4 regions of the Viridibacillus sp. FSL H8-0110 genome follow, and region 2 is predicted to be linked to each of the others. Evidence: riboswitches for the same ligand, from Rfam matches in the RefSeq annotation. Region 2 holds a riboswitch; each other region holds the start of a gene.

Region 1 (8,158 bases), 2.4 Mb from region 2:
GCTATAAAAGCCAAAAAGGGCGGTATATTAAGAATGGCACCGTTATATTCCGTACTTGCAGCTCTCACCGCAAATAATACCATATTCCCTGTTTGTGCCGTCGCAAACACTGCGTCCCTCGTAATATACGTATAAGCATCTAAAAATCCTCCAACTAAAGCTAATATCATGCCCATAATCAATGAATTAGGTGATAAAGCGAGTAAGTTTTTCGTTTTATTTCCCATTTGGTTTATCTCCTTATCAAAGATGTCCTGTTTTCCCAATATGAAAATTCGTTTTCTTTTTTTGTAAAAGAAAAGTCGCATGAATAATTATAGCTTTACCTCACAATTTTCATTTATTCTGTTTCAGAAATATTTTCGATTTAACTGCTGAGTACCATTGCAGACGATCTAAGTTTTTCAATAGGAAGCTTTTTCTGATGAAACTATAGCTGAATTTTGGAATTACTGTAATGAATAAACTGCATTTAAATAGAAAAAAACGCTCCACCAAGTTAGTGGAGCGACTCATACAATCATCTATTTATTGCCTACAACAGTAAGTTCTTTCGCTTTTACAAATGCTTGCTCAAAATCAGCAATTAAATCGTCGATATTTTCAAGGCCTACAGAGAAGCGTAAAAGACCGTCTGTAATACCACGTTTTTCGCGTTCCTCTTTAGGAATAGCTGCGTGACTCATTGTGGCTGGATATGAGAGAATTGATTCTACGCCACCAAGACTAACTGCGAAAATCGGAATTTGAACATGTTCAACAAACGCTTTAGTGATTTCGCGATTAGGTAATTTAAATGATAATACAGCTCCAGCACTTTTTGCCTGTTTTGCATGGATGTCATGACCTGGATGCGATTTCAAGCCAGGGAAATGAACTTCTTCTACTAATTCGTGAGCTTCTAAATAATTTGCAAGTTTTGATGCGGATGCTGTCGATTGTGTTAAACGTGCATTTAACGTTTTAATACCTTGAATTAATGAGAAGGAGTCTTGTGCGCCTAAAATGGCACCGAATGAGTTTTGCATGAAGTAGATTCGGTTACCAAGCTCTACGTCCTTTGTTACCGCAAGCCCTGCAATAATATCGCTATGTCCTCCTAAAAACTTAGTGGCACTGTGTAACACTACATCTACACCAAGGTCTAATGGACGTTGGTATAAAGGTGTCATAAATGTGTTATCTAAAAATGTTAGAGCACCATTTGCCTTTGCAATAGCTACAACCCCTTCAATATCTGTAATACCTAGAAGCGGGTTAGCTGGAGTTTCTATATATAACACCTTTGTATTTGGACGTATAGCCGCTTCTACTGATGTTAAATCAGAGAAGTCAGCAAATGTATGCTCAACGCCAAATTTCGTTAACACTTGTGTCACAAAACGGTATGTTCCACCGTACACTTCAGATGTCACAACAATATGGTCGCCAGCTTCTAATATCATAAATGCAGACGCGATGGCCGCAATACCGGAAGAGAATGCAAATCCGCGTGCCCCTCCTTCAAGTTCAGCAATCGTTTTCTCTAATGCATCACGAGTTGGATTACCAGAGCGACTATAATCATATGGACCAAACGAATCGAAATGCTCTTGATCAAAAGTAGATGATAAATATATTGGAACATTAACTGCACCTGTTTTTTGCTCGTAATCACCGCGAGTAGAAGCAGTGATTAAACTTGTTTCAATGTTTTCATTAATTGAACTCATATGATGACACCTCTTTTTCTAAGATAGAAAAAACTTGTTGTAAATCCGCGATTAAATCTTCTGCTTCCTCAATACCAACTGAGAAACGAAGTAAGGAGTCATCAACACCGCGAGCAATTCGTTCTGCTTCAGGAATATCCGCATGTGTTTGTGTAGTAGGATATGTGATAAAGCTTTCAACACCACCCAGGCTTTCAGCGAAGACGATTAACTTCAAGTTTTCTAAAAACTTACCAACCCATTCACCTTTTTGTAAACGGAAGGAAATCATTCCACCTTTACCAGCAAACAGAACGTCTTTTACTAAAGGTTCTTGTTCTAAATAAGCCGCGATGTGCTTAGCATTTTCAGTATGTTGTTTCATGCGAAGGTGTAATGTTTTTAATCCACGTAGCAGTAACCATGAGTCAATTGGAGCAAGCGTTGCACCTGCAGCATTATGGTTTGTGAATAGTTTTTCGCTAAGCTCTTTACCCTTACTTACAACAAGACCCGCTAGAACATCATTATGACCACCGATGTATTTAGTTGCACTATGTATAACAATATCCGCACCTAGCTCGATTGGGCGTTGATAGTAAGGTGTTAAGAAAGTATTATCAACAATTAATAATAAACTATGCTTTCTTGCAAGCTTAGCATAAAGTTCAATATCAAACTCCTGCATTAATGGATTGGTTGGTGTTTCAATGAAAATAGCACGTGTATTTTCATTTATTAAACCTTCAACCTCTGATACAGAAGAGAATTTTGCATAATGAGATTTGATTGCATATTGTTCTTGGTATTGACCGAGTAAACGGTATGTACCACCGTAGATATCCTCAGGTAAAATAATTTCGTCACCCGATTTAAATAGGGATAGAACTAATTGAACAGCTGCCATCCCGCTACTACAGGCGAAGCCAGCGTCTCCAGATTCTAATTTAGCAAAACCTTCTTCTAAAACGGTACGTGTTGGATTTTTTGTACGTGTATAGTCATAACCAGTTGATTGGCCAAGCCCATCATGAGTATAGGCGGTAGAAAGATAGATTGGTGTGTTCACAGCACCTGTTTTGGAATCGGTATGATTTCCCAGCTGAACTAATTGTGTCGCAATGTTTTTGTTTGTCATCATGTCATCATCCTTTATAAAAAAGTAAAAGGCCCTCTAAGGAAGAGGGCCTTCAAAATATGAAGTCAATCTCCTTATCTACAAGACTACGTCTACTGGAATTAGCACCTTGCCGCATTTAGGGTGGTTGCTGAGATATCGACGGGCCAAGTCCCTCCATCTCTCTTGATAAGTAAATATATTCAATTGTTTGAAAGTTAATAATAATGAAATTTTACCATGTGAATATGATAATATCAACCTTATTATGAAGCAAATCTAATTTGAAAAGTTTATAAATTTCTATAAGTGGTACAATTTTTATATGAATATGCTATTATTGCATAGTTGAATTGGAAGGTGACAAGATGAATTTAAATGACATAGCTGTTAATCAGTTATTACTAGAATTTAAATTTGAAGAAGCTCAAATGATGCTAGAGCAAGCAGTAATGGAAAAGAGAGATATACAATCGCTCCATAACTTAGCATGTTTTTATATAAGAGACACAGAAGAATATTATAAAACTTTACCCCTTTTAGCTGAAGCAATTGAAAAACAGCCAAAGCATTATTTTCCTTTTGCTTTACTAGGTGAAATTTATTTGCGAATGGAAAAATACATTTCAGCCATCAGGATTTTAGAATATGCATTAAAAATGAAAGATACTGAAGTAGTCCATGCGAACTTAGCAGCAGCATATTTTAATATGAACAATTTTGAAAAGGCAGCAGAACATTATAAAAAGTCCGCAACTGATGGCGATTTTTTGAAATATGCGGAAATGGTTTCATACTTACAGTTAGATGATCACGATTCTGTACTTAAAACACTGAGAAAAGTTAATGAAAATGATGAAAATTATATGGGTGGAGTAAACGTGGCTGAACTTTTTGCTCAAATCAACTATTTTGATGAAGCAATCCCGTTATTTGAAATGGGATGGAGAGAAATAGTTAGATCATATGAATGGGTAGAACATTATGTCTACTCACTCATTCAATTAGGTAGAGTAGAAGAAACCGCAGATATTATAGACCAGATGAAGACAGAAACGACTGATGAAATTGTAGAAAGCAAAGTAAGGGCGATGGATGGAGAATTCATAGAGGGGAATATTGAAGAAACCATTATGGACTTGCAACATACAAATGAAAAATATAATACACTGATTGGTCGTATTTTGAATGGCTACCGTCCTAAAATTTTCTTCGAGCCATATTATGTTTCTCAATGTTATCTTTACGGATGCAAAGTACATGGTAATAAAACGTATGATGAATATGTAAATATGTAAGTGGCCGAGAGAAATGATAATATCTCTGGCCATTTTTGTTTATATAGAGCCTATAACTGAAGTGTATTCATTAATATTACTATAAAAGGTTGTCTTGAAAAGGTGTAGGGTAGGAGGGATATAGTATGAACTTAGTAAATTTTTATAAAGCGAAATCAATAGTGGGAAATAAAAAAACTTGCAATCTCATTAGAGTTTGCAAGTCATTTAGTGGAAAAGTTATACTTTGAATTCCCCAACCACTTTTCGTAACTCATCTGCCTGATGAGATAGTTCAATCGCTGATGCTGTAATTTCTTGCATTGAAGCAGAGCCTTCTTCTGCAGAAGCTGCTGAACGCTCTGTACTCATAGCTGTATTTTCAGCAATTTGATTTACTTCTATAAAGGATACAGCCACTTCTTGGCTATAGCTTAAAGTTTGCTCAATTTGAACTACCATTTTGTTAATAATGGCTACAGTTTCGTTTGTTTGTTTAATAATTTTATCTAAGGAAGCATTTGTTTCATTTGTCACTTCAACACCGCGTATGACGTTTTGTACACCATCATGGTTTTGTGAGACAATAGCTTGTACTTCTGATTGAATTGACGAAACAATCCCGGTTACTTCACGTGCTGCTTTTTGAGATTGCTCTGCTAACTTTCGAACCTCATTTGCAACGACAGCGAATCCTTTACCATGCTCACCAGCTCTGGCAGCTTCAATGGCTGCATTAAGGGCAAGTAAGTTTGTTTGTTCCGAGATTTCAGTAATTGTACGAATAATGGAAGTAATTTCGGATGATTTCTTACCAAGTGCTTCAACGGTTTCTGTCGTATTGGCCATAGTTTCTTCTATTAACATCATAACATTTGATGACTGTTCGACAGTTTTTCCACCAAGCTCAGCAGCGACTTTCATCTGATCTGTTGCTGTTTTCACATGTTCTGCATCTGTACTTAAATAACGAGCCGCCTCTTCTAATAAATTCATCTTTTGAACTGCGTTATTCATCCGTAGCATTGTTTGTTCGCTACCTTCAGCGATTTCGCCTGTTGAATCAGCAATTGATTGAATAATATTCGAATTTTCATCTGCTGAAGCCATTAATTGTTGGCCACTGGCTGAGACGTTCTCCGCTAGTGTACTCACACGTTTTACTAATGCCGAAATGGATGTGATTAACACATTTGTACTATTTGCGATTTCTGCAAATTCATCTTTTGTCTTGACTTTAACCCGTTTTGTCAAGTCACCATTAGCTTGTGCGATATCTAGAATAGATGTATTAATTGCAGCTGTATTACGTTTAATTGAACGGAACAGGATAGTACCAGTTATTATAGTTAAAATAATAGATGATATTGTTAAAATTAAGAAAATTATCATTGCGATTTCTGTTTGTTGTTCAAGTGATTTGATTTGCTCGTTGTTTTTCTTGGTTAGTACGTCATTAATCATTTCAATATGCACATCTATATAACTCATAGCTGTCTTGCCATTTCCAGCGAGAACAAGTTTTTGAGCATTTTCAAGGCCTGAATTTTGGCGTGTATCTATCAGTCGCTTCGAATACTGAATATAATTGTCATAAAATTGGTCAATGGAAGTAATTCGATCTAGCTCTTCTTTACGATCAGAGAATATTTTTTGTAAATCTAATAAATTTGCTTCAATTCGGTCTTTATCTTGACTATACTGTCTTAAGAAATTATCTTTTCCTGTAATAATATAACTTTGTTCAGAGTTTGACAGTTTCGCAATATCCGCAGCTAAACTATTTACTTTCATCTGCTCTACTAGATTTTTCCCTGTGAACACCTTTAATTCATTTTGGAGGTTAGACATATTTGAATAGGAAACAACAAGCATTGCTGATAGAATAATGATGAGTATAAAGAAGTTAATAATGATACGGCCACGAATCATTTTGAAAAAGTTCGATTGAATAGGTCCATGAACTTCAATGTTTTTTTTCTTCTTTTTCATTTTGAAAAATGAAGCTTTTGAAACTGATGACTTGTTAGTGCTTTGATTATCACTTCTCTTAACAATTTCACTACTTCTTTTTGATTTTTTAACCAATTTGTCACCAACTTTCCATATTTCTATTGAATAATGTTCATTTTACTTCTTTGTGAAAGAATATTCTATACTTTTCGAAAAATAAATCATTACTATGTAACTATTAGGAGGGAGATATTTATGAATCATTCGTTCTACAGTTATGTTCAATCATTTCGTGGTGGTGGAAAATATGATGAGAAATCTACGTTTGCAGAAGCGGCTTTTCACGATCATAGCTTTCCTAAACAATCAACAGATTTTCATCTACTTTCGAGATATGTCGAAGAAAAAGCAGATGAAGAAATGAGTGCGCGCGTTTTTGATGAGCTTTGGTATTTATATGAGTTAAAATATAAATAAAATAAGTAATAATTTAATAAAAATTGGATATATTGAAAAATGTAAGTTTTTTATAGCTTATTTAAGATAATAATTGTCAGAGGTCAGACTTTCTTGGTACAATGCTTGTAGCATCATAGCCAAATTATAGAAATATGATGAATAACAATACTATTGAAAAGAGTGATACTAATGAGTATTCATATTAATGCAAAACAAGGCGATATCGCAGACATTGTACTACTTCCTGGTGATCCACTTCGTGCAAAGTACATTGCAGAAACTTATTTAGAAGATGTTATACCTTATAATGAAGTACGTAATATGTTAGGGTTTACAGGTACATATAAAGGTAAACGTGTATCGGTACAAGGTACAGGTATGGGTGTGCCGTCAATTTCTATTTATGTAAACGAATTAATGCAAGAATACGGTGTTCAAAAGTTAATCCGTGTAGGTACTTGTGGAGCAATCCAAAAAGATGTTAAAGTTCGTGACGTCATTATTGCTCAAAGTGCTTCTACTGATTCTAAAATGAATGAAATCATTTTCAATGGTTTAGATTTTGCTCCAACAGGTGATTTTGATTTACTTTTAAAAGCATATAATGCTGGGAAAGAAGCTGGCCTTAATTTAAAAGTGGGTAACATCTTTACTGCTGATATGTTCTATAGTGAAGAAAACCAAAATGAAAAGTTAGCTCGTTATGGTGTTTTAGCAATTGAGATGGAATCTGCAGCACTTTATACTTTAGCAGCTAAATATGGCCGTCAAGCACTTTCAATCCTAACAGTAAGTGACCATATCATTACTGGTGAAGTAACAACATCTGAAGAACGTCAATTAACATTTAATGACATGATGGTTGTAGCATTAGAAGCAGCTATTCAAGACTAGTCGTATCAAGAGTTTGCGTATTTACAATTTTTAATAAGTGACCAAAAGTGACCATTTCAAAAAAGGTGGTCATGATTGGTCACTTTTTTATTTGTTTAATTCATTAAATAATTGTGTTGCTTGTTATTTTTGAGATATATCAATATCGGAATACGTATCAAGAGTTTCACGTATATTTTTTTGTCCTAGCTGTTTTAAACCAATACTGGACGGATATTTATTTTCATTTAAAAATTTGTTAATTCTATTCTTTCAGTAACAAAAGAACTTCAAACAAATACAGTTAATTTAGAATTGATAGCTCCTTCTTTGAAAGAACAAACAGCAACTATGGAACAAATAAATACCGTGGCTTTAAATCTAAGTATGGATGCGTAAGTGTTACAACTGAAAGTGTATTTAATACGCGTTTATAAAAACGAGCATATGACATAACAGCCTCCATGCAGGGTATATACTCCTAGCATGGAGGCTTTTTCATTAGAAAACCACATTAGTATAAGTATTTTTGTTGGCAGTTGTTAACCTTCTATTTCCTATTATTTATCTATAACTTACTTTGAAGGAGAATATAGTAAATATATTGTGTATGTATTCATTCATCATATGCTCTCTTTATACTCGTTTACTTATTATAAATAAAAAACTAAAAAAAGTGTCTAATCTATGTTTTTGAGATATTTGCTGAAATCATAACGGACTACAGAAAGAGGTATTTAACTTGAGTATTGCAAAAAAATTAAACACTATTTTTATAGGAATGATTA
Region 2 (8,158 bases):
GAATTTAGTAGCTTAGAGTGTAGAATATCCAATTGAATTACAGATTAAAACTGATCTACATTTTAATTTATACTAATTTCAAATGCTTACTGTTTATGAATGAGGTTTATGAGGAAGTGAATCAGTAGTTATAAAGAAACGTATCCAAAATACTTTAGGATATATGGATACGTTCTTTTGTCTATCTTTTATTAACAAACCTTATTGATTCAGTTGTTTAATGAATTCCCTCATAAATCCGGGTAGATCAGGCCAAGCATGTCCGGAAATGAGGTTTCCTTGAACATGGAGAGGATCTTCAATATAAGTTGCACCCGCAGCTTCTACATCTGGTTTACATGCGATATAAGCCGTTAATTCGCGACCTATTAAGTATTGAGAAACAGTTGTTAAAATGAGACTAGCGTGGCAAATTGCTGCAACAGGTTTATTTGCCTCAAAGAAATGAGCAACGATTTTTGGAACATTTTCATTTAATCGAATGTATTCAGGAGCTCTACCTCCAGGGATAATCAATCCATCATACTCTTCAGGCTGTACATCCTCAAACGCCAAATGAGATTCAATTAAGTATCCTTTACTCTCTGTATAAGTATCCCAACCAATAAAATCATGAACGACCGTCTGTAAGTTTTTCTTCGATGGAGCAGCTATTTGCACATCATAGCCCTCTTCAAGACAACGATAATAAGGATAATAAATCTCCAAAGCCTCAACGGCATCTCCAGCTAACAATAATACTTTCTTTGACATTACTCATTTCCTCCTCTCAAAAATGGTCTTTCGCCTTCACTTGTATATTCTGAATATATTATCAATTCCCTCTATTACGATAGATTTTTTTAAAAAATCTAATTGTGCCAGTCACGGATACTATTTAAGTTATTAGTATTAAATTGGAAATATTGTTGATATTAAAAAATATAGCGGAATACTGGCGCCAAAAATTAAATTTGATATAATAAAGTATAGTATTTATTAGGAGGAAATGGATTGTCAGTAGAAATTGGTAGCAAGGTACAAGGTAAGGTTACAGGAATCACAAATTTTGGTGCGTTTGTTGAGTTGCCAGATAAGGTCACAGGACTTGTGCACATTAGTGAAGTTGCAGAAGCTTACGTAAAAGATATTAATGACCATCTGAAAGTTGGGGATCAAGTAGAAGTTAAGGTCCTAAGCGAAAAAGAAGGAAAAATTGCCTTATCCATTAAAAAAGCGATTGATAAACCTGTTGAAAATACGTCTTCATATACGAAGCGTCCATATCGCCAGAAAGATAGTCGTCCACGAGGCAATTTCCAACCGAAGGAAACCTTTGAAGATAAGATGGCTAAATTCTTAAAATCAAGTGAAGATAACTTATCTACTCTAAAACGCAGCACCGAGTCTAAACGCGGTGGAAGAGGCGGACGAAGAGGATAATTATAGATAGCAGAAGAAACGCACATCTTTTAAGATGTGCGTTTCTTTAATTTTATGGACCATAGTCACAGACACTACTTTAGTCATTAGAATTAAATAAAGTATATGATCGATATCAAATCTACAAATTAATAAATATTTAATAAGATAAAACTTGAATTGAACAGGTAAATAGTTCTGATTATTGACATTCTATGGATATACATGTAGATTGTTAACTAGTAATTAAATATGTAACTTTCTTATTTAGAGAGATGGAGGGACTGGCCCTTTGATATCTCAGCAACAGACTTTTTTTGCACTGTGCTAATTCCAGAAGCGTAACGCTTGAAGATAAGAAGAGTAAATAGCCATGAAGCCAATCTCTTCTTTCTTTTAAGAAGGGGTTTTTTTGTACCTCGAAAAGCTCAATAAAAAATACAAATTTAACTTCAGAGGGGTTGTCTAATTTGACTAATACAGTAACTAAAGCACCATTTCGAGCAGACCATGTAGGGAGCTTTCTTCGCCCACAAGTACTTAAAGATGCAAGAGCACAATATCAACAAGGTCAGATCACTAAAGAAGAATTACGATTAGTTGAGGATATAGAAATTGCTAAGCTTGTTGAAAAACAAAAAGAAGTTGGTCTATCTGCTGTAACAGATGGTGAATTTAGAAGAAGATGGTGGCATTTAGACTTTATCAGAGCGATTGAAGGGATTCGTGTTTATGAAATAGACCTTTCGGGTGCTTTTAATGGAGCGATGAAAAAAGCGGAGGCATACATGGTCGATTCGAAATTAAAGTTCCCTAAAGAACATCCATTTTTAGAAGACTTTAAGTATTTGAAAAGTATTGCCGGTGAGCATGTTGCTAAAATTACAATCCCAGGACCTAATATGATTTTTTACTCGGGTGTAGTTGGAAGCGAACCGTATTTAAGCAATCCTACATATGCTTCACTCGATGAGGTAGCTAAAGATATTAGTAAAGTATATCAAGATGCGATTCAAGCTTTTTATGAAGCAGGGTGCCGCTACTTACAATTAGATGATACAAGCTGGGGAGCTTTGTTCAGTGATGTTTTCCGAGATAAGATAAAAGAGCAGGGATTTGATCCAGATGAATTAGTAAAAAAGTTTGCTGATATTACTGTTGAAGCAGTAGCAAATAAACCGGAAGATATGACGGTTACGATCCATATTTGTCGAGGGAATTTTAAATCATCATGGTTATATCAAGGTGCGTATGAGCCGATCGCAAAAGAACTATTCTCACGTGTGAATGTGGATGCCTTTTTCTTAGAATTTGATAATGAACGATCAGGAGATTTTAATCCATTACGATTCATTAAAGATCAACATGTCGTTTTGGGATTGATTACTTCCAAGACTTCTGAACTCGAAGATGAAGATGAAATTAAAGGAAGAATCGAAGAAGCAACGAAATATGTGAATATCGATCAACTTTGTTTAAGTCCACAATGTGGTTTTGCCTCTACTGAAGAAGGCAATCTATTAACTGAAGAACAGCAATGGGAAAAATTACGTCATGTTGTACGTATCGCTAAAGACGTTTGGAATAAATAGATTTTAAAATAAGGACTATCTACAAAAGTCAGCTATCAGACTATTGTGGGTAGTCCTATTTACCATTATGGATGTATAAAAACCGGAGTTCCTATTGGAATAATACTTGCTAACTCTTCTACATCCTCATTATGCATACGAATACAGCCGTGAGATACGGCCTTACCGATTGAGCTTGGATCATTTGTGCCGTGAATTCCATACGTATCTTTTGATAAGCTCATCCACATCGTTCCAAATGGGCCTCCTGGGTTAGGTGCTTTATTAATGATAATAAAATTTCCTACAGGTGTATTGGTTAACATTTTTCCAACCGCAATAGGATATTGCTTTTGTAAAATACCATCTTTATATAATCTAAGCCAACGATTGTTGAGTGAAACATCAATTTGATATGGAATTGTATTAGGATCAGGAAAACCTGGAATAACAATAGGTTGGCCAATATAAAGTACATTTGGATTGATAGATGGGTTCGCGCTTATAATTGCGGATAGCGGTGTGCGATAATCTCTAGAAAGTTGAAACAGTGTTTCACCTGGTTTAACCGTATGAATCAGTGTAATCACCTCCGAAGTTGTTACAGTACATTATATGTTTGTTATATAGGGAGTTTCATAATGACATATTGACATTCACAATTTTTTTAGAAGGAATGGCAGAAAAGGTAAAACTGCTGACAACTATAAAATTGGTCTTTAGTAGGATTAATGACACTTTAACCAGTTGAATGCATGCTCCATAAGCTACTTCAAGATTTCCTCAAAGAAGAATCCTCAACAATGACTCATTATTGGGTATCATTATTTCTCTAATTTCATACTATGTTATAAATCAGGCTAAGAATGGAGGGAAGGCTATAGACATTTTAAGTAAGTTTAAAGTTTATCGTGAAGAAGAAAACAGACTGAAATGGGAAGGCTCGTTTGCGGATTACTTAAACATTGTAAAGGAAAGGCCGGAAGTTGCTCAAACAGCCCATTCACGTGTGTACAATATGATTAAAAGCTCTGGATTAGAAGAAAGAGATGGGCAAAAATTATTTAACTTTTTTGGACAAGAAATTTTCGGGCTCGAATCGGCAATTGAAAGATTGGTAGAGGAATACTTTCATCCTGCAGCAAGAAGATTAGATGTTCGCAAGCGGATTTTATTATTAATGGGACCCGTGAGTGGAGGGAAATCTACAATTGTGACATTGCTAAAGCGAGGGCTTGAGCAATATTCACGAACAGATGAAGGAGCGGTATACGCAATAAAAGGATGTCCGATGCATGAAGACCCACTCCACCTTATTCCTCACCATTTGCGTAAAGATTTTTATGAAGAGTATGGTTTGCGCATAGAGGGTAATTTATCTCCTTTAAACACGATGAGACTCGAAAAAGAATATGATGGCCTTATTGAAAATGTCATGATTGAACGGATTACATTTTCAGAAGATAAACGTGTGGGGATTGGGACATTTACACCTTCTGATCCAAAATCACAGGACATTGCTGATTTAACTGGTAGTATTGATTTTTCAACGATTGCGGAATTTGGTTCTGAATCAGATCCACGTGCTTACCGTTTTGACGGAGAACTTAACAAAGCAAACCGTGGCATGATGGAGTTTCAGGAAATGCTTAAATTAGATGAAAAGTTTTTATGGAACTTATTGTCATTAACACAAGAAGGCAATTTTAAAGCAGGCAGATTTGCATTAATAAGTGCTGACGAGTTAATTGTTGCTCATACGAACGAAACTGAATACCGATCTTTTATTTCAAATAAAAAGAACGAGGCACTTCACTCAAGAATTATTGTGATGCCTATTCCTTATAATTTAAAAGTAAGTCAGGAAGAGCGAATTTACGAGAAAATGATTAATGAAAGTGATATGGCGCATGTTCATATTGCCCCTCATGCATTAAAAGTAGCTGCAATCTTTTCTGTTTTAACTAGGTTAGAAACACCTAAAAAGCAAAGTATTGATCTTGTGAAAAAGATGCGTATGTACGATGGGGAAAGTGTAGAAGGATATAACTCAATTGATGTAGAGGAATTGAAAAAAGAATATCCAAATGAGGGCATGAATGGTATCGATCCTCGTTATATAATAAATCGAATTTCATCTGCCATTATTCGAAAAGAAGTGCCATCTATTAATGCATTAGATGTTTTACGCTCGCTTAAAGATGGGCTTGACCAACATGCCTCGATTTCCCAAGAAGATAGGGAAAAATTTATAAATTATATTGCAGTTGCAAGAAGAGAATACGATGATATTGCTAAGAATGAAGTTCAAAAAGCATTTGTTTATTCGTATGAAGAATCTGCAAAAACGCTAATGAACAATTACCTCGATAATGTTGAAGCATACTGTAATAAAAATAAAATTCGAGATTTCCTTACTGGAGAAGAAATGAATCCAGATGAAAAACTAATGCGATCCATAGAAGAACAAATAGGAATTTCGGAGAATGCGAAGAGGGGATTCCGAGAAGAAATTTTGATTCGTATTTCGGCTTATGCAAGAAATGGAAAGAGATTCGAATATCATTCTCATGAAAGATTACGTGAAGCAATTCAAAAGAAACTGTTTGCTGATTTAAAAGATGTTGTGAAAATTACAACGTCCTCAAAAATGCCTGACGAATCTCAGCTTAAAAAGATTAACGAAGTTGTTGCAAGGCTTATAGATGAACATGGATATAATTCAACTTCAGCAAATGAATTATTGCAATATGTAGGCAGCTTACTGAATCGTTAAAGTTAAGAAAAGCGTCTAGTTACCCCGAAAAGAGCTGGACGGATGCCCTTTAGCGATTTGAAGGGAGCATGGCGCATTCTTCTAGACAGCTATTACAAAACGTATATTATCTTTTCTTTTTAAATAAGGGGTGTCCAGATAAACTTTAGGGCACTCTTTTTTTTTTACAAAAAGAAGTTAAACAATTCTAAAAACTAACATATTATAAGAAAAGTGCCTTCCAATTTTAAGGGGTTTCATATAAGAAGTAAAACTTACAGGGAGCCGTACTTAATAATGCAATATCAAGAAATAACGGTCTTTTGATTATGATGTAAAGTCGGTTGCTAATAGTCTTAGGCGAATTTGATTTTATAGATGGGTGAGGATAAAAATGAGCGAAAACCAGGATAAGCGCTTTGTCATCTCTCAGGAAAATTGGTCCCTCCATCGCAAAGGGTACCAAGATCAACAACGCCACATGGAAAAAGTAAAAGATGCAATTAAAAATAATTTACCAGATTTAATAAGCGAAGAAAGTATTGTTATGTCAAATGGTCGTGAGGTTATTAAAATTCCTATACGATCTCTAGATGAATATAAAATTCGTTATAACTACGATAAGTCAAAACATGTTGGTCAAGGACAAGGTGATAGTCAGGTAGGCGATGTAGTAGCAAGAGCTCCAAGTCAAGGGGATAAAGGTAAAGGTGCAGGAAACGGTAAAGAAGCAGGTGACAAACCTGGAGAAGATTACTATGAGGCAGAAGTAAGTCTTGAAGAAATAGAGAGCGCCTTATTTAAAGAGTTAGAGTTACCTAATTTGAAAGAAAAAGAAATGGCAGATATCACAACCGAAAAAATTGAATTTAACGATATTCGGAAAAAAGGTCTTATGGGTAATATCGATAAGAAGCGTACAATCTTAAATGCGATTAAACGTAATGCCATAAAAGGAAAAGCAGAGATTACACCAATCCATAATGACGACTTACGTTTTAAAACATGGGATGAAGTGACAAACCCTGAATCAAAGGCAGTAGTCCTAGCGATGATGGATACAAGTGCCTCGATGGGCAATTTTGAAAAGTATTGTGCAAGGAGTTTTTTCTTTTGGATGACAAGATTTTTACGTTCCAAATACGAAACAGTTGAAATTGAATTTATTGCTCATCATACAGAAGCAAAAGTAGTATCAGAGGAAGATTTCTTTTCAAAAGGAGAAAGTGGAGGAACACTTTGTTCATCCGCCTATATAAAAGCTTTAGAACTGATTAAACAGAAATATAATCCAACAAGATATAATATTTATCCTGTTCATTTTTCAGATGGAGAAAATATGTCGACTGATAATGAAAAGTGTATGAAATTAGTTCAGGATCTAATGAAAGTATCCAGTATGTTCGGGTACGGAGAAGTAAATCAACATAATCGTTTTTCGACATTAATGTATAACTATAAAAAAATTGAAGATCAGAAATTTCGCCACTATATATTGAGACATAAAAGTGACGTTTATGAAGCATTAAAAAGCTTTTTCCAAAAAGTTGAGTCTTAAGCGAGAGACGGATGGTGCCAAGCACTCATTTCCTAATAATAGACACGGGGGGATTTAGATAAATGGAAAAAGAGCTTCACCAAGCGATTGATGAAATTACGGAAATTGCGACTGGGTTTGGTCTAGACTTTTACCCGATGCGTTATGAAATATGCCCTGCAGATATTATTTATACATTTGGAGCATACGGTATGCCTACTCGTTTTTCCCATTGGAGTTTCGGTAAACAATTTCACAAAATGAAGCTGCAGTACGATTTAGGTTTAAGTCAAATTTATGAGCTTGTCATTAACTCCAACCCTTGTTATGCATTCTTACTAGATACAAATAAGTTAACACAAAATAAGCTGATCATTGCGCACGTTTTAGCGCACTGTGACTTTTTCAAGAATAACGTTCGCTTCTCTAATACAAGACGAGATATGGTTGAGAGTATGACAGCTACGGCTGAACGAATAGCCAACTATGAAATGCTCTACGGAAAAGAGGAAGTTGAAGAGTTTTTAGATGCTGTATTAGCTATTCAAGAGCATATTGATCCATCTATACAACGACCCAAGTTGTTAACGTATGAGAACGATATAGATGAAGATGAGGATGTTGCCCGTAAAACGCCTTATGATGATCTTTGGAGAATAGACGAAAAAGAAAAAGAAGAGAAGATCATACGACAAAAAAAGAAACAGTTTCCGCCATATCCAGAAAAAGATCTACTATTATTCATTGAGCAATATAGTCGTGAATTAGAGGAATGGCAAAGAGATATATTAACGATGATGCGTGAGGAAATGCTCTATTTCTGGCCCCAATTAGAAACTAAAATTATGAATGAGGGCTGGGCTTCCTTCTGGCACCAACGTATTATGAGAGAGC
Region 3 (8,158 bases), 360 kb from region 2:
TCTCCAACTGTTTTATATGTATTAGAAAAAACAATGACAGAGTATGCTAATAAAGGAGATGTTGGCTTAATGGCTGCTTTAGGACCTGGTTTTAGTGGTGAACTATTACTCTTGGAATGGAAGTGATGAATTGCTGTTTTCTATCGTCTTCATACTAATTTGTTTACAGCGCTTAGGTGAATTAATGGTTGCACGATCAAATGAGCGCTACCAAAAAACACAGGGAGCTATTGAGGCTGGTCAGGGACACTACCCACTCATGGTGATAATGCATACGCTCTTTTTATGCAGCCTACTTTTTGAATACTTATGGCTTAAACCTACACTGAGCCCACTTTGGCCATATCTACTAATAGCCTTCATAACTCTTCAATTTGCACGTGTTTGGGCTATTCAATCACTTGGTCGTTTTTGGAATACAAAAATCATTATTTTACCCGGAGCTAAACTAGTAAAGCAAGGGCCGTATAAATGGATGCCACATCCTAATTACGCAATTGTCGCTCTTGAAATCGCCATTATACCACTTATTTTCCAGGCATATTTTACTGCTATTATTTTTACATTACTTAATTATGGCATGATGCTTATACGTATTCCGATAGAAGAAGAAGCACTTTCACAATATAGCAATCACACATCTAATAAACCTGATAAAATTTCTAATTAAAATAAATAACCTCTACATAGCTAAATTTGCTAAGTAGAGGTTATTTTTATAGTATTTCCTTTGCGATTAGTTCAAAGGACTTTAATTTGTCTTCAAAATTATAAGCAATCGTTACAAGCATCACTTCCTCAGCTTGGTATACTTCTGCTAAATTTTCAATCTGCTCTTTTACTTGTTGAGGATTTCCTACTACTAATCTTTTACGGAATTCTTCAATACTTTGCAAATCATAAATGGTATATGGATAATTCATAGCTGTTTCAATAGATGGTGTTCCAGCTGATGGCTTCCCTTGTACTAAACGTAGCATAGTCAGTTCCTTTGATGATGCAATTCGCTTAGCAACTTCTTCAGTCTCTGCACAAACAACAAAGACGGCAACTGCTTGCTTAGGCTGTTGCAAATATTGAGATGGTTTAAAGCGATCTCTATATGACTTAGCATATGATGGGCCACCATCACCATTAATAAATTGAGCGAACATATATGGTAATCCTTTTTCCGCAGCTAAAAATGCTGAATTAGCGCTTGAACCAAGCATCCAAACAGGTGGAGCACTATTGGTCACTGGTGTTGCTTTTAAGCCTTGGAATTGATGACCTTCTGGTACTGCATCATGCAAATACATAAGTAAATCATCAATCTGATTAGGGAACTGATTGACATCACGAAAATTCCCATCATGTAAAGCATGAGTTGCACGTGGCATTCCACCTGGTGCTCTTCCCATCCCTGCATCTATACGCCCTGGGTATAAGGCTTCTAATAACTTAAAATTCTCTGCAACTTTATACGCTGAGTAATGTGGTAGCATTACACCACCTGATCCAATGCGAATGCTCTTAGTTACTGACGCTAAATGAGATATTAATATTTCAGGCGATGAACCCGCTAAAGTTGTTGTATCATGATGTTCTGAAACCCAGAATCTTGAATATCCCCATTCTTCAGCCTTTTGCGCTAAAACAGTTGTTTGTCGCAATGCCTCGACAGCATTGGAACCTTCAGAAATGGGTGACTGGTCTAATATACTTAATCGAATGTCCAAAAAATCGCCTCCTAGCTAAAGATTACCGAATCTTATAAAATAACACCAATAAAAAGTACTAAGGGCATTTGAGGTACCTTTAGTGCTTTTTATTGTATGTAAACCTAAAAAAGCGCCTCTTAAGTCGTTGTCAGACTAAGAGACGCTCTACTATATTATAAAACTTTGACATTTTTATATGCATACATAATTTCATTATCGGACAAATCGAGTCAGATATCAGTTAAACTCTTATTTTCTTTCTTTATTTCTTTGTTCCCAAAACTCAGCATTTTTAATACCTAATTTAACGGGATCAAATTGAGGATCGATTCCCTGCTTTTTCTGCTCTTCATAATCTTTTAATGCTATTATAGACGGTTTCACCAAGAACAATAGTGCTATGATATTGACCCAAACCATTAGACCAAGACCAATGTCACCTAAAACCCAAGCTAAATCCGATGTTCGAACGGCACCATAGAAAGTAGTAGCAAGAATAATAATTTGCACGATGCGTATGCCGACTTTCTGCCGCTTCCCTTCAAACATATAAGCAATATTCGTTTCAGCAATGTAATAATAAGCCATTGTCGTTGTAAAAGCAAAGAAGAATAATGCAATGGCAACAAAGCCCGAGCCTACCCCAGCACCTGGGAATGCACTATCTACAGCTGCTTGCGTATAGGCTGTCCCTGCGATAACCCCTGGGGCATTTTCAACTAAATATTCACCTTTACCATCATCTAATTGGACATTATACATACCTGAGAATAGAATCATAAATGCTGTTGCAGTACAAACTAAAAATACAGCTAAGTATACAGAAGCCGTCTGTACTAGACCTTGTTTTACTGGGTGAGATATTTCAGCAGCAGCAGCTGGGTGAGGCCCTGTACCTTGTCCAGCTTCACTTGCATAAACACCACGTTTTACTCCCCATGCTATTGCAGCACCTATCATCCCACCAAAAGTAGAATCTAGACCAAACGCACTTCGAATTATTAAAGAAAGTACTTCAGGTACCTTCTCAATATTAATAACAATAATAATGGCTGCAACAAGAAGATACCCTAGTGCCATAAACGGTACGATAAAAGAAGCTACTGAAGCTATACGTTTTACGCCACCTAAAATAATAGCACCCAAAATAACACAAACGACTAAACCTGAAATCCAGTGTTCTATACCAAATGCAGTATACATCGAGTCAGCAATAGCATTTGACTGCACAGTTGGTTGTAAAAATGACATTGCTACAACTGCTGCTACCGCAAAAATCATTCCTAACCAACGCTTCCCTGTACTTTTCTCTATATAAAATGCAGGACCACCACGATAAACACCATTTCTTTTCTCTTTATATATTTGTGCTAAAGTTGATTCTACATAAGCGGTTGCAGATCCGATGAAGGCTATTACCCACATCCAGAAAATTGCACCCGGTCCACCAAATGCAATTGCAGTAGCAGTACCTGCAATATTCCCTGTCCCAACACGACCAGATAGTGCCATGGATAGTGCTTGAAAAGATGATACACCTGCTTCAGATTCTTTCCCACTGAAGATTTGTTTAAACATGTCTTTCAATAAACGGACTTGTACACCTTTTGTTAATATAGTAAATAATAATCCGACTAGTAGAATACCGTAGATCATCCACGGTCCCCATAAAATTTCATAAACACTGGTAATAATGGCTTCCATCTATTGTCCCCCATTGATCATAATAAGTTATTCCATGAATAATATATATTGCCAGTTTCTAATAAAGGAAAATTCATTCTATCGAAATAGCAATTGTTATGTATTATATATCAAAACAATAAAGTTTGGAATATCCCTTATGTGTTATATGACAATTGAAATCGGTTACAAATAAAAAAAGACGGAATTTTGTAAAATTCCGTCAAAATTTAAATGATGTATCCAACTGATTTTAATGTATTAAAGATAAAGCTCTCCATATAAGCATAAATATCTTCGCGTTCAGGTTCTTGGAACAAATCATGATAACAGGCTTTCCATTCCTTATACTGATACTCTGATAAACTTTGTTGAGAAAGCCATTTTTTACCATACGATACATCCGCTATTTTATCGTTGCCACCAGTCATTAATAAAATCGGGATATTTGGAAATACCGTTTGTTGTGATATTCCCTTCATGAAACCATGAAGTTCACGATACCAATTGACAGTTATGACATCATTATAGTAAATATCATCTTTTTCCTCTTTATAAAATTCATAGCTTCTCGTTAAGTGTTTAATATTGATTTCGTGATTGATTTTCAGATTGCCTGTCAGTTTACTTAGACCTGTTAAAGCATTTGATAACTTTGATGGTTGGTGTTTTAAATGCATCCAAGGTGATGTTATTATAATACCTGTACATTCGTATTTGAATTTTTCAACAACATGGATCCCTAATATAGCTCCTAAACCATGTCCCACAACAAATACAGGTAAGTTATATGTTAAAGCTGCTTGCATAAGTTGTTTAACAAATGTTTCGTAACTTTTAAACTCTTCACTATGCACACGTTTATGTCTACTCTCTTCACCATGTCCAGGTAAATCTCCTGAAATAACATGAATACCAGATGTTCTTAAATTTTCGATTAACCATGCATAACGACGATGATGTTCGTATGCACTATGTATAATTACAGCGACAGCTCTTGCTTGGCCATCCGTTTCCCATTTCCACATTACTATCTCACCTCATAAATTCCTACGTATATATTAACGTATTCTGACGATTTCAGTTCCATTCATAGCTTCCTTTTGTTACGATAATAATACATAATAACTTGAAATGAGGCGTTTTTCGATGATTTATCCATTTAGAGACAAAAAACCATCTATTGACCCATCCGTTTTTATCGGTGATAACGTAATTATCACTGGCGATGTTACTATTGGACCTGATTCATCTATTTTTTACAATACAGTTATTCGCGGAGATGTTTCACCTACGATTATCGGACGCAAAGTAAATATCCAAGATTTATGTTGTTTACATCAAAGTCCTGCATATCCACTTATTTTAGAAGACGATGTGACAATTGGACATCAAGTAACATTACATAGCTGTACTATAAAAAGAGGCGCTCTTGTAGGAATGGCTTCAATTATCCTAGATGGTGCTGAGATTGGCGAAGGTGCATTTATAGGTGCCGGTAGTCTCGTTTCGCAAGGTAAGAAAATTCCTCCAAACACATTAGCATTTGGACGCCCTGCAAAAGTTATTAGAGAGTTAACAGAGGAAGATAAAAAAGATATGGACCGTATTGTCAACGAGTATTACGAAAAAGGACAATATTATAAATCACTTCAAAAATAATTCAATCAAGATGCCTGAGTATCGTTTTTCAAACGAATTCTCAGGTTTTTTTAATCTCTTGCTATGAGTTTCTTCTATAATATAATAAAAAACATCCCGAACTACAATTGATTACTTAATAATCAACATGTAACTCGGGATATTTTATGTTATTGTAATTTTTCAGATTGAATTAAAGTCCAGCTTTTTCTTTTAAAACGGCAGCTTTATCTGTAGCTTCCCAAGGAACATTCAAATCTGTACGGCCGAAGTGACCATAAGCAGCTGTTTGTTTGTAGATAGGGCGACGTAAATCAAGCATTTTAATGATTCCAGCTGGGCGTAAATCAAATAATTCACGAACCCATTCAACTAAATTTGTTTCTTTTACTTTACCAGTACCGAAAGTATCGATTGCAATTGAAACCGGTTGTGCAACACCAATTGCATAAGCCAGTTGTACTTCACAACGCTCAGCAAGTTCAGCTGCTACGATATTTTTTGCAACATAACGCGCTGCATAAGCTGCAGAACGGTCAACCTTAGTCGCATCCTTACCAGAGAAAGCACCGCCACCATGACGAGCATATCCACCATAAGTATCTACGATAATTTTGCGTCCCGTTAAGCCTGCATCACCTTTTGGTCCACCTATTACAAAACGACCTGTTGGGTTGATGAAGTATTTTGTTTTCTCGTCTAGTAATTCAGTAGGTACAACTGGAGCAATTACACGTGCTTGTAAATCCTCTTTAATTTGCTCTAACGTTACTTCTGGATCATGTTGAGTTGAAATAACAATTGTATCCACACGAACTGGATGATTATTTTCATCATATTCGATTGTTACTTGTGTTTTACCATCTGGACGTAAATAAGGTAACTCGTTTGTTTTACGAACTTCAGTTAAACGTCTTGCTAATTTATGTGCCAAGCTAATAGGTAGAGGCATTAACTCAGGTGTCTCGTTACATGCATATCCAAACATTAAACCTTGGTCACCTGCACCAATTGCTTCAATATCTTCATCTGTCATTGAACCTTCGCGTGCTTCAAGTGCTTGGTCAACGCCCAATGCGATATCAGCTGATTGCTCACCGATTGCTGTTAAAACAGCTACGTTTTCGCCATCAAAGCCATATTTACCACGTGTATAACCGATTTCCATTACCGTTTCACGAACGATTTTAGGAATATCAACATAAGTTGATGTTGTAATTTCTCCTGCTACTAATACAAGACCAGTTGTAACTGTAGTTTCACACGCTACACGTGCATTCGGGTCTTTTGAAACGATTTCATCTAAAATGGCATCCGAAATTTGATCACAAATTTTATCTGGATGTCCTTCTGTTACACTCTCAGATGTAAACAGTCGACGGTTTGTCATTTGGTTTCCTCCTATTATCTGCGAGATTGCCTCGGAAATGATACGGTACTCATTACCCATGTTAGTTCTTTCCAGTAGGATTGAACGCCAAGCCGTTGCTGCCTTTAACACGAGGATTCTAGAAAGTGCCACTATATATAAATAGAACCGCATAAATTACACATACTTATAAAAAATTTAGGAATTGGTCTATTTTAAATAAAAAAACCCTTCCCCCCATTATTACTAATGAGTGGAAGGGAATAATTCATAAGCACCTTTCACTCTTATCGTTCAAGGATCAAATCCTTGCATCAGATTGAGCACCAGCGCATCACATAAAATCACAATGCAGGTTGCCGGGTTTCATAGGGCCTGACCCTCCACCAGCTCGGGATAAGAGTATCCGTTCAATTTCTCATATTAGAACATTATACCTTAGTTGTCAACACCTTTTTTATTTCTAAAAAAAAGTACAACTTTCATGAAAATTAAATGGTAATTAGTATAGATTATTTAACTAAATGTGTTATACTAATTTCCGAAATGAATTATAAATCCCCTCTAATACGAGGAATAATATAAAAAGGATGGTACGTAAAACGATGAATTCAGTAGAAATTACGAATGAACTGAAGGAATTATTGAAAGGTGATAATATTCTGGAACAACTTTCAGTACCACAATTAACAGAAAAAGCTACTTCACGCGGTGAGGCAATCCTAACTGTTGATGGTGCTGTAAGGGCAGTCACAGGAAAATATACAGGTCGTTCTCCTAAAGATAAATATATGGTTGAAGAAGATAGTTCGAAAGACAAAATTGATTGGGGTAAAGTAAACAGACCAATTTCGTCAGATATCTTCGACTCATTATACACTAAAGTAGTAAACTACTTAAAAGAAAAAGAAGAATTGTTTGTATTTAAAGGTTTTGCAGGTGCAGACCCATCATCTCGTTTAGCTATTCGTGTAGTAAATGAATACGCTTGGCATAACTTATTTGCACACCAATTATTCATTCGTCCTACTGAAGAGGAGTTAGAAACTCATGAAGCTGACTTCACAATCGTTTCTGCTCCAACTTTCAAAGCGGATCCAGCAGTAGACGGTACTGACTCAGAAACTTTCATTATCGTTTCGCTTGAAAAACGTATCATCCTAATTGGTGGAACTGAATACGCAGGAGAAATGAAAAAATCAATTTTCGGTATCATGAATTACTTATTACCACAACAAGGTATTCTTTCAATGCACTGTTCAGCAAACGTTGGTGAAGCAGGCGATGTAGCATTGTTCTTCGGATTATCTGGAACTGGTAAAACAACGTTATCTGCAGATGCAGATCGTAAACTAATCGGTGATGATGAACATGGTTGGTCTGACAACGGTGTATTCAATATCGAAGGCGGTTGCTACGCTAAAACTATCAACCTTTCTAAAGAGAAAGAACCTGAAATTTACAATGCAATTAGTTTTGGTACTGTATTAGAAAACGTAGTAGTGGATGAGGAAACACGCATACCTAACTATGATGATGTTTCGCTAACAGAAAATACTCGTGTTGCTTACCCAATCCAAAATATCGAAAATATTGTTGATCCATCTGTTGCAGGCCATCCTAAAACAATCATCTTCTTAACTGCAGATGCTTTTGGTGTATTGCCTCCAATCAGTAAGTTATCAAAAGAACAAGCAATGTATCACTTCTTAAGTGGTTTCACATCTAAACTAGCAGGTACTGAACGTGGTGTTACTTCACCTGA
Region 4 (8,158 bases), 3.4 Mb from region 2:
TATCGAAAATTGAAAGGATGATATTCTTGTCAAACGTACTGAACACATTCGTAGACGACAACTTGCAACAACTGCGCGACCAAGGCTTATACAACGAAATAGATCCAGTAGAAGGCCCGAACGGTTCAGTTATTCAAGTGCGTGGCAAAAATTTGGTCAACCTATCTTCAAATAACTATCTTGGCTTAGCAACAAATGATAAATTAAAGAAAATTGCTCAAGAAGCAATCGAAAAATACGGCGTAGGTGCTGGAGCAGTCCGCACAATCAATGGTACACTCGATCTTCACGTTAAATTAGAAGAGAAACTAGCAGAATTTAAAGGTACAGAAGCAGCCATTTCATATCAATCAGGATTCAACTGTAATATGGCAGCCATTTCGGCTGTTATGGATAAAAATGATGCTATCCTTTCTGATCAACTAAATCACGCATCTATTATAGATGGTTGTCGCTTATCAAAAGCAAAAATTATTGCTTTTAATCACTCTGACATGGACGATTTACGTGCCAAAGCAAAAGCAGCAACTGAATCAGGCTTATACAATAAAGTAATGGTCATCACTGACGGTGTGTTTTCAATGGATGGAGATATCGCAAAACTTCCTGAAATCGTAGAAATTGCGAAAGAATTTGATCTTATTACATATGTGGATGATGCTCATGGATCAGGTGTAACAGGTAAAGGGAAAGGTACTGTGAAGCACTTCGGTTTAGAAAAAGAGATCGACTTCCAAATCGGTACACTGTCTAAAGCAATTGGTGTAGTAGGTGGTTACGTAGCTGGTAAGAAGAATTTAATTGATTGGTTAAAAGTACGTTCTCGTCCATTTTTATTTTCAACAGCTTTACCACCAGGTGATGTTGCTGCAATCACTGCAGCTGTTCAAATGTTAATTGATTCAACAGAACTTTGCGATAAACTGTGGGAAAATGGCGATTATTTAAAAGCGGGTCTGAAAAAACTTGGTTTTAACATCGGCGCATCTGAAACACCGATTACACCGTGTATCATTGGTGACGAAAAACTAACTCAAGCCTTTTCTGCTCGTCTCTTTGAAGAAGGCGTATACGCTAAATCAATCGTCTTCCCAACTGTACCAAAAGGCACTGGACGCGTACGTAATATGCCAACTGCCGCACATACAAAAGAAATGCTAGACGAAGCTTTAGCGACTTATGAAAAAGTAGGTAAAGAGCTAGGCGTAATTTTTTAATATAAAAAATGCTCAGCGCTATGTGTGCTGGGCATTTTATTAGGAAATTTTCTTTGTTAAATCTATAACCATCTGTGATTATGTGACTGTTTTATTGATATAGTTATTAAACCCATGCACTGAAAAGCTAACTTATGAGATAAGTTAGCTTTTCAGTTTATAAATACTTAAAATAAATTTAGTTTTGAGATACGAGTTATTGCTTCATGAAGCCTGTCCTCATCAACAAGTAAGCCAACACGTACGTACCCTTCTCCATATTCACCAAAACCATTACCCGCAGCAACTGCTACATCAGCCTGTTCTAGCAATAAATCAGCAAATGTTTCACTCGTATATCCTTTTGGTACAGGAAGCCATGCAAAGAATGATCCTTTTGGAGCTGTCACTGCCCAGCCAATACGATCGCAAGCGACTTTTAATGCGTTCCGGCGGCTTTCATACATAGCCACTAACTCAGTTACACAATCTTGTGAACTAGAAAGTGCTGCAATACCAGCCTCTTGCACAGCAGGAAATAGGCTGACAAATAAATGGTCTTGTACTAAATTTAATGCTTCAATTAACTTTGCGTTACCAACGGCAAAGCCGACCCGCCAACCGGCCATATTATACGTTTTCGATAAAGTATACAACTCAACCCCGACATCTTTAGCACCTTCAGCTTGTAAAAAGCTCACTGGTTTTTCACTATCAAATCCAATTGCTCCATATGCAAAGTCATGCATTACTGCAATATCGTGATCTTTCGCAAACTGCACAGTTTCATCGAAAAATGATAAATTAGCAACAGCACCAGTTGGGTTGTTTGGGTAATTTAAATACATTAATTTCGCACGAGCTTTTACCTCATCTGACACAGTTGTGTAATCAGGTAGGAAGTTGTTTTCCGCTAGTAATGGAAGTGTATCGAACTTGACATCCGCTAGTGCTACGCCTGACCAATAGTCCGGATAACCAGGGTCTGGGAGTAGCATTGAATCACCAGGGTTCATAATAGCTAAAGGTAATTCAACTACACCAATTTTTGTGCCGAAAAGTATGGCTACTTCCGTATCTGTATCAATTTCAACGCCGTATTCTCGCGCATAAAATTCAGCAATGGCTTCCTTGAATTCTGGCAAGCCACGGAATGGAGAGTATTTATGAGTTTGCGGATTAATAACAGCTTCCTGCATAGCTTTTATAATATGAGGAGGCGTTGGTTGGTCTGGATTTCCTTGGCCTAAATTGATGACATCTCTACCTTCCGCAACTGCGGCACCTACTTTTTGTACTAAAGTTGCGAAAAACTGCTTCGGCAACTGTTGTAATCTCGTTGAAAATTCCATCTTCGAACAAACCCCCTTGAATTATTTTCTTTAATAACTTGTTATCCACAAAATCTTTCTTATAAAAACGCTATACACAACAACTACTTTGTGGATAAAATAGACGTATGTATAAAATAGTCGCAATAATAAGAGAAATATTATAACCTTTTTAAGAAAATGTCTACAGGTGGTGGAGTTATGAAAATTGCATGTATACAATTAAATGTTGCCTTCGGGGACATCGAAAAAAATTTTACAAACGTCGAAAAGTTTATCAGGGAGGCCGCTGATAAGGGGGCGGAACTCGCAATTCTTCCCGAAATGTGGAATTCTAGCTATGCTTTAGAGAAATTAGAAGACCTTGCAGATCCGAACGGGGAACGCACAAAGAATTTTCTACAAAAGCTTTCAGAAGAATTACAAATTCATATTGTTGGTGGCTCGGTATCAACGAAAAAAGATGGTAAATTCTATAATACGATGTACGTATATAACAACAAAGGGGAGCTTGTCAGCGAATATGATAAAGCGCATCTTTTCCGTCTAATGGACGAGCATTTGTATTTATCAGCTGGCGATAAGCAAAATAACTTTGAACTGGGTGATATTCCAGCAGCTGGTGTTATCTGCTACGATATTCGTTTTCCAGAGTGGTTACGTCTTCATGCATTGAACGGAGCGAAAGTAATTTTCGTTTCTGCACAATGGCCAACGCCACGTATTGATCATTGGAAAACGTTATTACAAGCACGTGCAATTGAAAGCCAGTGTTTTGTTATTGCAGTAAATAGAATTAGCCATAAAAAACAAAATTTCAACGGTCAATCGATGGTTATTGAACCTTGGGGTGAAGTGTTATGGACTGGTGGAGAAGATGAAGAAATGGCGATTATCGATGTCGATTTCTCTATAGTGGATGAAATTCGCCAACGAATCCCGGTATATGATGATCGTCGTCCTGAATTATATAAAGATATTTTGAAATAATTCAAAGTTTCAAAAAAGTGTTTGACATCTACATTATTTCACAGTAATATTTAGTTCATAACTTACAAACGAATATTGAATTTTATCTAGAGAGACCGAGGGATAGGCCCTATGACGTCCGGCAACCCCCTGCCAAAGGGAAGGTGCCAATTCCTACAGAATGAGTACATTCTGGAAGATAAATCGCCAATTTACACTTACGATGCTTCTTTCAGATAACCGAAAGAAGCGTTTTTTAATACAGCAAATTCCAAGTATTTCTATAGAAGTTACATAATTTAAACAGATTTGAGGGGATACAATATGCTAGAGATTCAGAATCTTACAAAAGTATATAAAACCAAGAAGGGTACGGTAACGGGTGTAGACAACGTATCGTTGACAATCGATGAAGGTGAAGTTTTCGGTATTGTTGGCTATTCTGGCGCAGGAAAAAGCTCGCTTCTACGTTGTATCAATTTATTAGAGCGACCAACAAGTGGCAGTATCGTAGTAAATGGTCAAGATTTAACAAAATTAAAAGGTGAACAACTTCGTAAAGCGCGTTTGAAAATCGGAATGATATTCCAACATTTTTACTTAATCAGTCAAAAAACGGTTGGCGAAAATATTGAATTTGCTTTAAAAGCAGCGGCTACACCACCGAAGCTGATTAATGCTCGTGTAAAAGAATTGCTTGAAATGGTAGGTTTATCTGAGAAAATAGACGTTTACCCAGCACAATTAAGTGGTGGTCAAAAGCAACGTGTCGGCATTGCCCGCGCACTTGCAAATAATCCATCCGTACTACTTTGTGATGAAGCGACATCAGCACTTGACCCAAAAACAACGGTTTCCATTTTACGCTTACTAAAAAAGATCAATCGTGAGCTAAATATTACAATCATCCTTATCACGCACGAAATGGATGTTGTGAAAGAAATTTGTGATCGAATGGTTATTATGCAAGATGGAAGAGTCATTGAAGAAGGGGCAGTTTACGACGTTTTTGCAAATCCGGTTGAGCCATTAACACAAGAATTTATTAGCAGCGTTGTATCATTTGAACTGCCACCAACGATTCTTAAAGGTGTGACAGGGGAAATTGTGAAAGTACTATTCAAAGGAGATGTAGCTGGAGAGGGCGTCATTTCAGATATGATTCAAAACTTTGAAGTACGTGGTAATTTCTTGCACGGCACAATTGAATATATTCAAGAAAAACCTCTTGGCATTTTCTTAATGGAGCTACAAGGTCAACCGGATAATGTAGGGAGAGCTATTTCTTATATGGAAGGACGCGGTGCGTTTGTGGAGGTGATTAACAATGCTATTTGATTTCGAGCACTTTATTAGTATGCTTCCAGACATTTGGAAAGCATTTGGTGAAACGTTACTGATGATTGGTATTTCACTTAGCATTTCACTAATTATTGGTTTACCACTTGGAATTATACTATTTGTTACAAGCAAAGGTTTATTTTTACGTAATCGTTTTTTTAACGGAATTTTAGGGTTTATCGTCAATCTAGTTCGTTCCGTTCCGTATATCATTCTATTAGTAGCGTTGTTCCCGCTAACAAAAATACTGGTTGGAGATACAATTGGTCCCGTAGCGGCAAGTGTTTCATTATCTGTAGCAGCCATTCCGTTCTTTGCGAGACTTGTAGAAACGTCTATGCGTGAAGTTGATAAAGGTGTCATCGAGGCATCAATAGCTGTCGGTGCAACACCGTGGATGATTATACGAGATGTGCTATTACCTGAAGCGAAATCGGGTATTATCCAAGGTGTGACAATGACGATTATTAGTTTAGTCGCATATTCCGCAATGGCTGGTATTGTCGGCGGCGGTGGAATTGGCGACCTAGCTATTCGCTTTGGTTACTACCGCTATGACAACACAATTATGATTGCGACAGTTGTCATTTTAATTGTTATTGTCCAAATTATTCAACTTTCAGGCGATGCCATTTCAAAAGCAATTGATAAACGATAAAGGGGAGATTTGAAAATGAAAAAGTTTTTACTAGCAGCGTTATTATTCGTATTAGCAACAGTTTTAGTTGCATGTGGTAACAAAGATGAAAGCAAACCAAAAGATTCAAAAGACATTAAAATTGGCGCAACTGCAGGGCCGTATAGTGACATGTTAAATAAAGCAATCATCCCGCAATTAGAGAAAAAAGGGTATAAAGTAAAAACAGTTGAATTCAGTGACTACGTACAACCAAACAAAGCATTAGATTCTGGTGATATTGATGCAAACCTTTTCCAACATTCAATTTATCTTGAAAACTTTAATGAACAAAATAAAATGAAATTAACTGGTCTAATTAACGTACCAACTGCACCAATGGGCTTCTTTGCAAAAGATTTTAAATCAATTGATGGTATTAAAGACGGCGCAAAAGTAGCAATTGCTAATGATCCATCAAATGCGGCACGTACATTATTAGCGTTACAAGAACAAGGTCTTATCAAAATTGACCCGAACATCGAAGAACTAAAAGCATCTGAAAAAGACGTTGTTGAAAATCCTAAAAACTTAGTGTTCCAACCAATAGAAGCGGCGGGGCTGCCTCGTGCAATCGATAGCGCTGACCTTGTTGGTGTCCCAGGAAACTTTGCACTTGCGGCGGGACTGAATCTACAAGATGCACTCTTCTTAGAAAACATGCCTGATAAATTCCGTAATGTTATTGCGGTTAAGGAAGAAAACAAAGATTCACAACTAGCAAAAGATATACTAGAAATCGTTAAATCGGAAGAATTTGAAAAAATCATCGATGAAGAATTTAAAGGTTTCGGCAAACCTGACTGGATGAAGTAAATGTTGAAGCGGTCCGCCTAGACTCGACAAGCGCTGGAACCTTCGAATTGAAAACGTACTTTCAGTTTTCAACCGAGAAGGTGGAAGTGACCTCGAGAGTCTGACCGCTGAAGATGGATATCTCGAGTAAATGTTGAAGCGGTCCGCCTAGACTCGACAAGCGCTGGAACCTTCGAATTGAAAACGTACTTTCAGTTTTCAACCGAGAAGGTGGAAGTGACCTCGAGAGTCTGACCGCTGAAGCTGGATATCTCGAGTAAATGCTGAAGCGGTCCCCTAGACTCGACAAGCGCTGGAACCTTCGAATTGAAAACGTACTTTCAGTTTTCAACCGAGAAGGTGGAAGTGATCTCGAGAGTCTGACTGCTGAAGCTGGATATCTCGAGTAAATGTTTCGAGCATTTTTCTAAAGAGACTACTGCACACTTTTAAGTGTGCAGTAGTCTCTTTTTATTATGAAGTCCTCCTGGTAAAACTTATACTCACTACTCATTCACAATACCTGATATTCCCACTTGCCATCTCACTCATCTCAATTTAAAATAAGAACAAACGTTCTCTATTGGAGGATAGGTGTATGTACGAAAACATGCCAAGGCGATCAATTATGTGTATCGATATGCGTTGCTTCTATGCGAGTTGTATTGCAACATTGGAGCATTTAGATGTGATGAAAACGCCGATTGCGGTAGTTGGTAACTTCAATCAAAAGGGAAGTATCGTGCTAGCGGCATCGCCGATGATGAAAAAACGTTTCCAAGTAAAAACGGGCACACGCCTCTATGAAATTCCGAAGCATCCGGATATTCGCCTATTTGAACCTAAAATGGACTTCTTCATCCGCGTTTCAATGGAAATTACACGCTTACTCAACAGTTATGTCCCAAAGGAAGCTATCCATATTTATAGTGTTGACGAAAGTTTCGTTGATTTAACAGGAACAGAAAAATTATGGGGACCAGTTGAACAAACCGCGAAGAAGATACAACGAGATATTTACAATCAGTTTGGAATTCCAAGTGCCGTCGGCATGGGGCCTAATATGTTGTTATCAAAGCTAGCGCTTGATTTAGAAGCGAAAAAAACGGGCTTTGCTAAATGGGTATATGAAGATGTGGAAGAAAAGTTATGGCCTACATCACCACTCTCTAAGATGTGGGGTATTGGGTGTCGGACAGAACGCACGCTTAATCATATGGGGATTTTTTCAGTAGGAGATTTAGCGAAAGCAGATTTAAAAACACTAGAAGCTCGTTTTGGTATTATGGGTAATCAGCTTTATCATCATGCGTGGGGAATTGATCTTTCTGAGCTCGGTTCACCGATAATTGAAGGGCAAATCAGTTATGGTAAAGGACAAATTTTAATGCGCGATTATAACAAAAAAGAAGAAGTGCTTGCAGTTGTTTTAGAGATGTGTGAAGACATCGCAAGGCGTGCGCGTGAAGCATTTAAAGTAGGGCGTACCATTTCACTAGGACTCTCCTACAGTAAAAATGCATTTGGTGGAGGCTTCCATCGTTCACGCACAATCGATGAGCCAACAAATGAAACGATGAAAATTTATCAGGTCTGCCAGCAGTTGCTTGATGAACACTATATAGAAGATAGACCGGTACGCCAGCTGACGATTAGTATTACAAAGCTTGAATCTGAACGTTCAATGCAGCTTAGTTTGTTCGATACTGACCGCTTTCGTCGTCGTAAGCTCGGAGCTACCATGGATCAACTACGCTCTCGTTACGGCCCTACTGCACTTTTACGTGCGGTCTCTTATACAGAAGCTGGCACCGCTGTCTCACGTTCAAAATTATTAGGAGGTCACAAAA

The links. Region 2 has a riboswitch for S-adenosylmethionine ahead of MHH98_RS02615 (5-methyltetrahydropteroyltriglutamate--homocysteine S-methyltransferase). Riboswitches for the same ligand answer to the same signal wherever they lie in the genome.
Region 1: it holds a riboswitch for S-adenosylmethionine, as region 2 does, so the genes downstream of both, MHH98_RS14430 (methionine biosynthesis PLP-dependent protein) here and MHH98_RS02615 (5-methyltetrahydropteroyltriglutamate--homocysteine S-methyltransferase) in region 2, are expected to answer to the same signal.
Region 3: it holds a riboswitch for S-adenosylmethionine, as region 2 does, so the genes downstream of both, metK (methionine adenosyltransferase) here and MHH98_RS02615 (5-methyltetrahydropteroyltriglutamate--homocysteine S-methyltransferase) in region 2, are expected to answer to the same signal.
Region 4: it holds a riboswitch for S-adenosylmethionine, as region 2 does, so the genes downstream of both, MHH98_RS19605 (methionine ABC transporter ATP-binding protein) here and MHH98_RS02615 (5-methyltetrahydropteroyltriglutamate--homocysteine S-methyltransferase) in region 2, are expected to answer to the same signal.

The regions. Positions count from the first base shown of each region.
Region 1 covers NZ_JBBOPJ010000001.1:2,880,303-2,888,460, reverse strand. Annotated here, with positions in the region: gene MHH98_RS14440 (YoaK family protein) at 1-227, opposite strand, end outside; gene MHH98_RS14435 (aminotransferase class I/II-fold pyridoxal phosphate-dependent enzyme) at 525-1,703, opposite strand; gene MHH98_RS14430 (methionine biosynthesis PLP-dependent protein) at 1,699-2,829, opposite strand; SAM riboswitch class I at 2,901-3,004, opposite strand; gene MHH98_RS14425 (tetratricopeptide repeat protein) at 3,177-4,106, shown strand; gene MHH98_RS14420 (methyl-accepting chemotaxis protein) at 4,326-6,173, opposite strand; gene MHH98_RS14415 (YozE family protein) at 6,294-6,515, shown strand; gene deoD (purine-nucleoside phosphorylase) at 6,687-7,391, shown strand.
Region 2 covers NZ_JBBOPJ010000001.1:528,388-536,545, forward strand. Annotated here, with positions in the region: gene MHH98_RS02605 (DJ-1/PfpI family protein) at 202-753, opposite strand; gene MHH98_RS02610 (S1 domain-containing RNA-binding protein) at 994-1,422, shown strand; SAM riboswitch class I at 1,662-1,762, shown strand; gene MHH98_RS02615 (5-methyltetrahydropteroyltriglutamate--homocysteine S-methyltransferase) at 1,872-2,993, shown strand; gene MHH98_RS02620 (L,D-transpeptidase family protein) at 3,059-3,553, opposite strand; gene MHH98_RS02625 (PrkA family serine protein kinase) at 3,853-5,748, shown strand; gene yhbH (sporulation protein YhbH) at 6,122-7,285, shown strand; gene MHH98_RS02635 (SpoVR family protein) at 7,348-8,158, shown strand, end outside.
Region 3 covers NZ_JBBOPJ010000001.1:884,533-892,690, reverse strand. Annotated here, with positions in the region: gene MHH98_RS04500 (type III polyketide synthase) at 1-126, shown strand, start outside; gene MHH98_RS04495 (isoprenylcysteine carboxyl methyltransferase family protein) at 95-670, shown strand; gene MHH98_RS04490 (LLM class flavin-dependent oxidoreductase) at 717-1,718, opposite strand; gene MHH98_RS04485 (alanine/glycine:cation symporter family protein) at 1,950-3,404, opposite strand; gene MHH98_RS04480 (alpha/beta hydrolase) at 3,614-4,411, opposite strand; gene MHH98_RS04475 (gamma carbonic anhydrase) at 4,533-5,045, shown strand; gene metK (methionine adenosyltransferase) at 5,218-6,414, opposite strand; SAM riboswitch class I at 6,678-6,796, opposite strand; gene pckA (phosphoenolpyruvate carboxykinase (ATP)) at 6,999-8,158, shown strand, end outside.
Region 4 covers NZ_JBBOPJ010000001.1:3,947,056-3,955,213, reverse strand. Annotated here, with positions in the region: gene MHH98_RS19620 (glycine C-acetyltransferase) at 18-1,217, shown strand; gene MHH98_RS19615 (pyridoxal phosphate-dependent aminotransferase) at 1,385-2,548, opposite strand; gene MHH98_RS19610 (carbon-nitrogen family hydrolase) at 2,729-3,517, shown strand; SAM riboswitch class I at 3,597-3,702, shown strand; gene MHH98_RS19605 (methionine ABC transporter ATP-binding protein) at 3,821-4,834, shown strand; gene MHH98_RS19600 (methionine ABC transporter permease) at 4,824-5,495, shown strand; gene MHH98_RS19595 (MetQ/NlpA family ABC transporter substrate-binding protein) at 5,511-6,329, shown strand; gene MHH98_RS19590 (Y-family DNA polymerase) at 6,907-8,158, shown strand, end outside.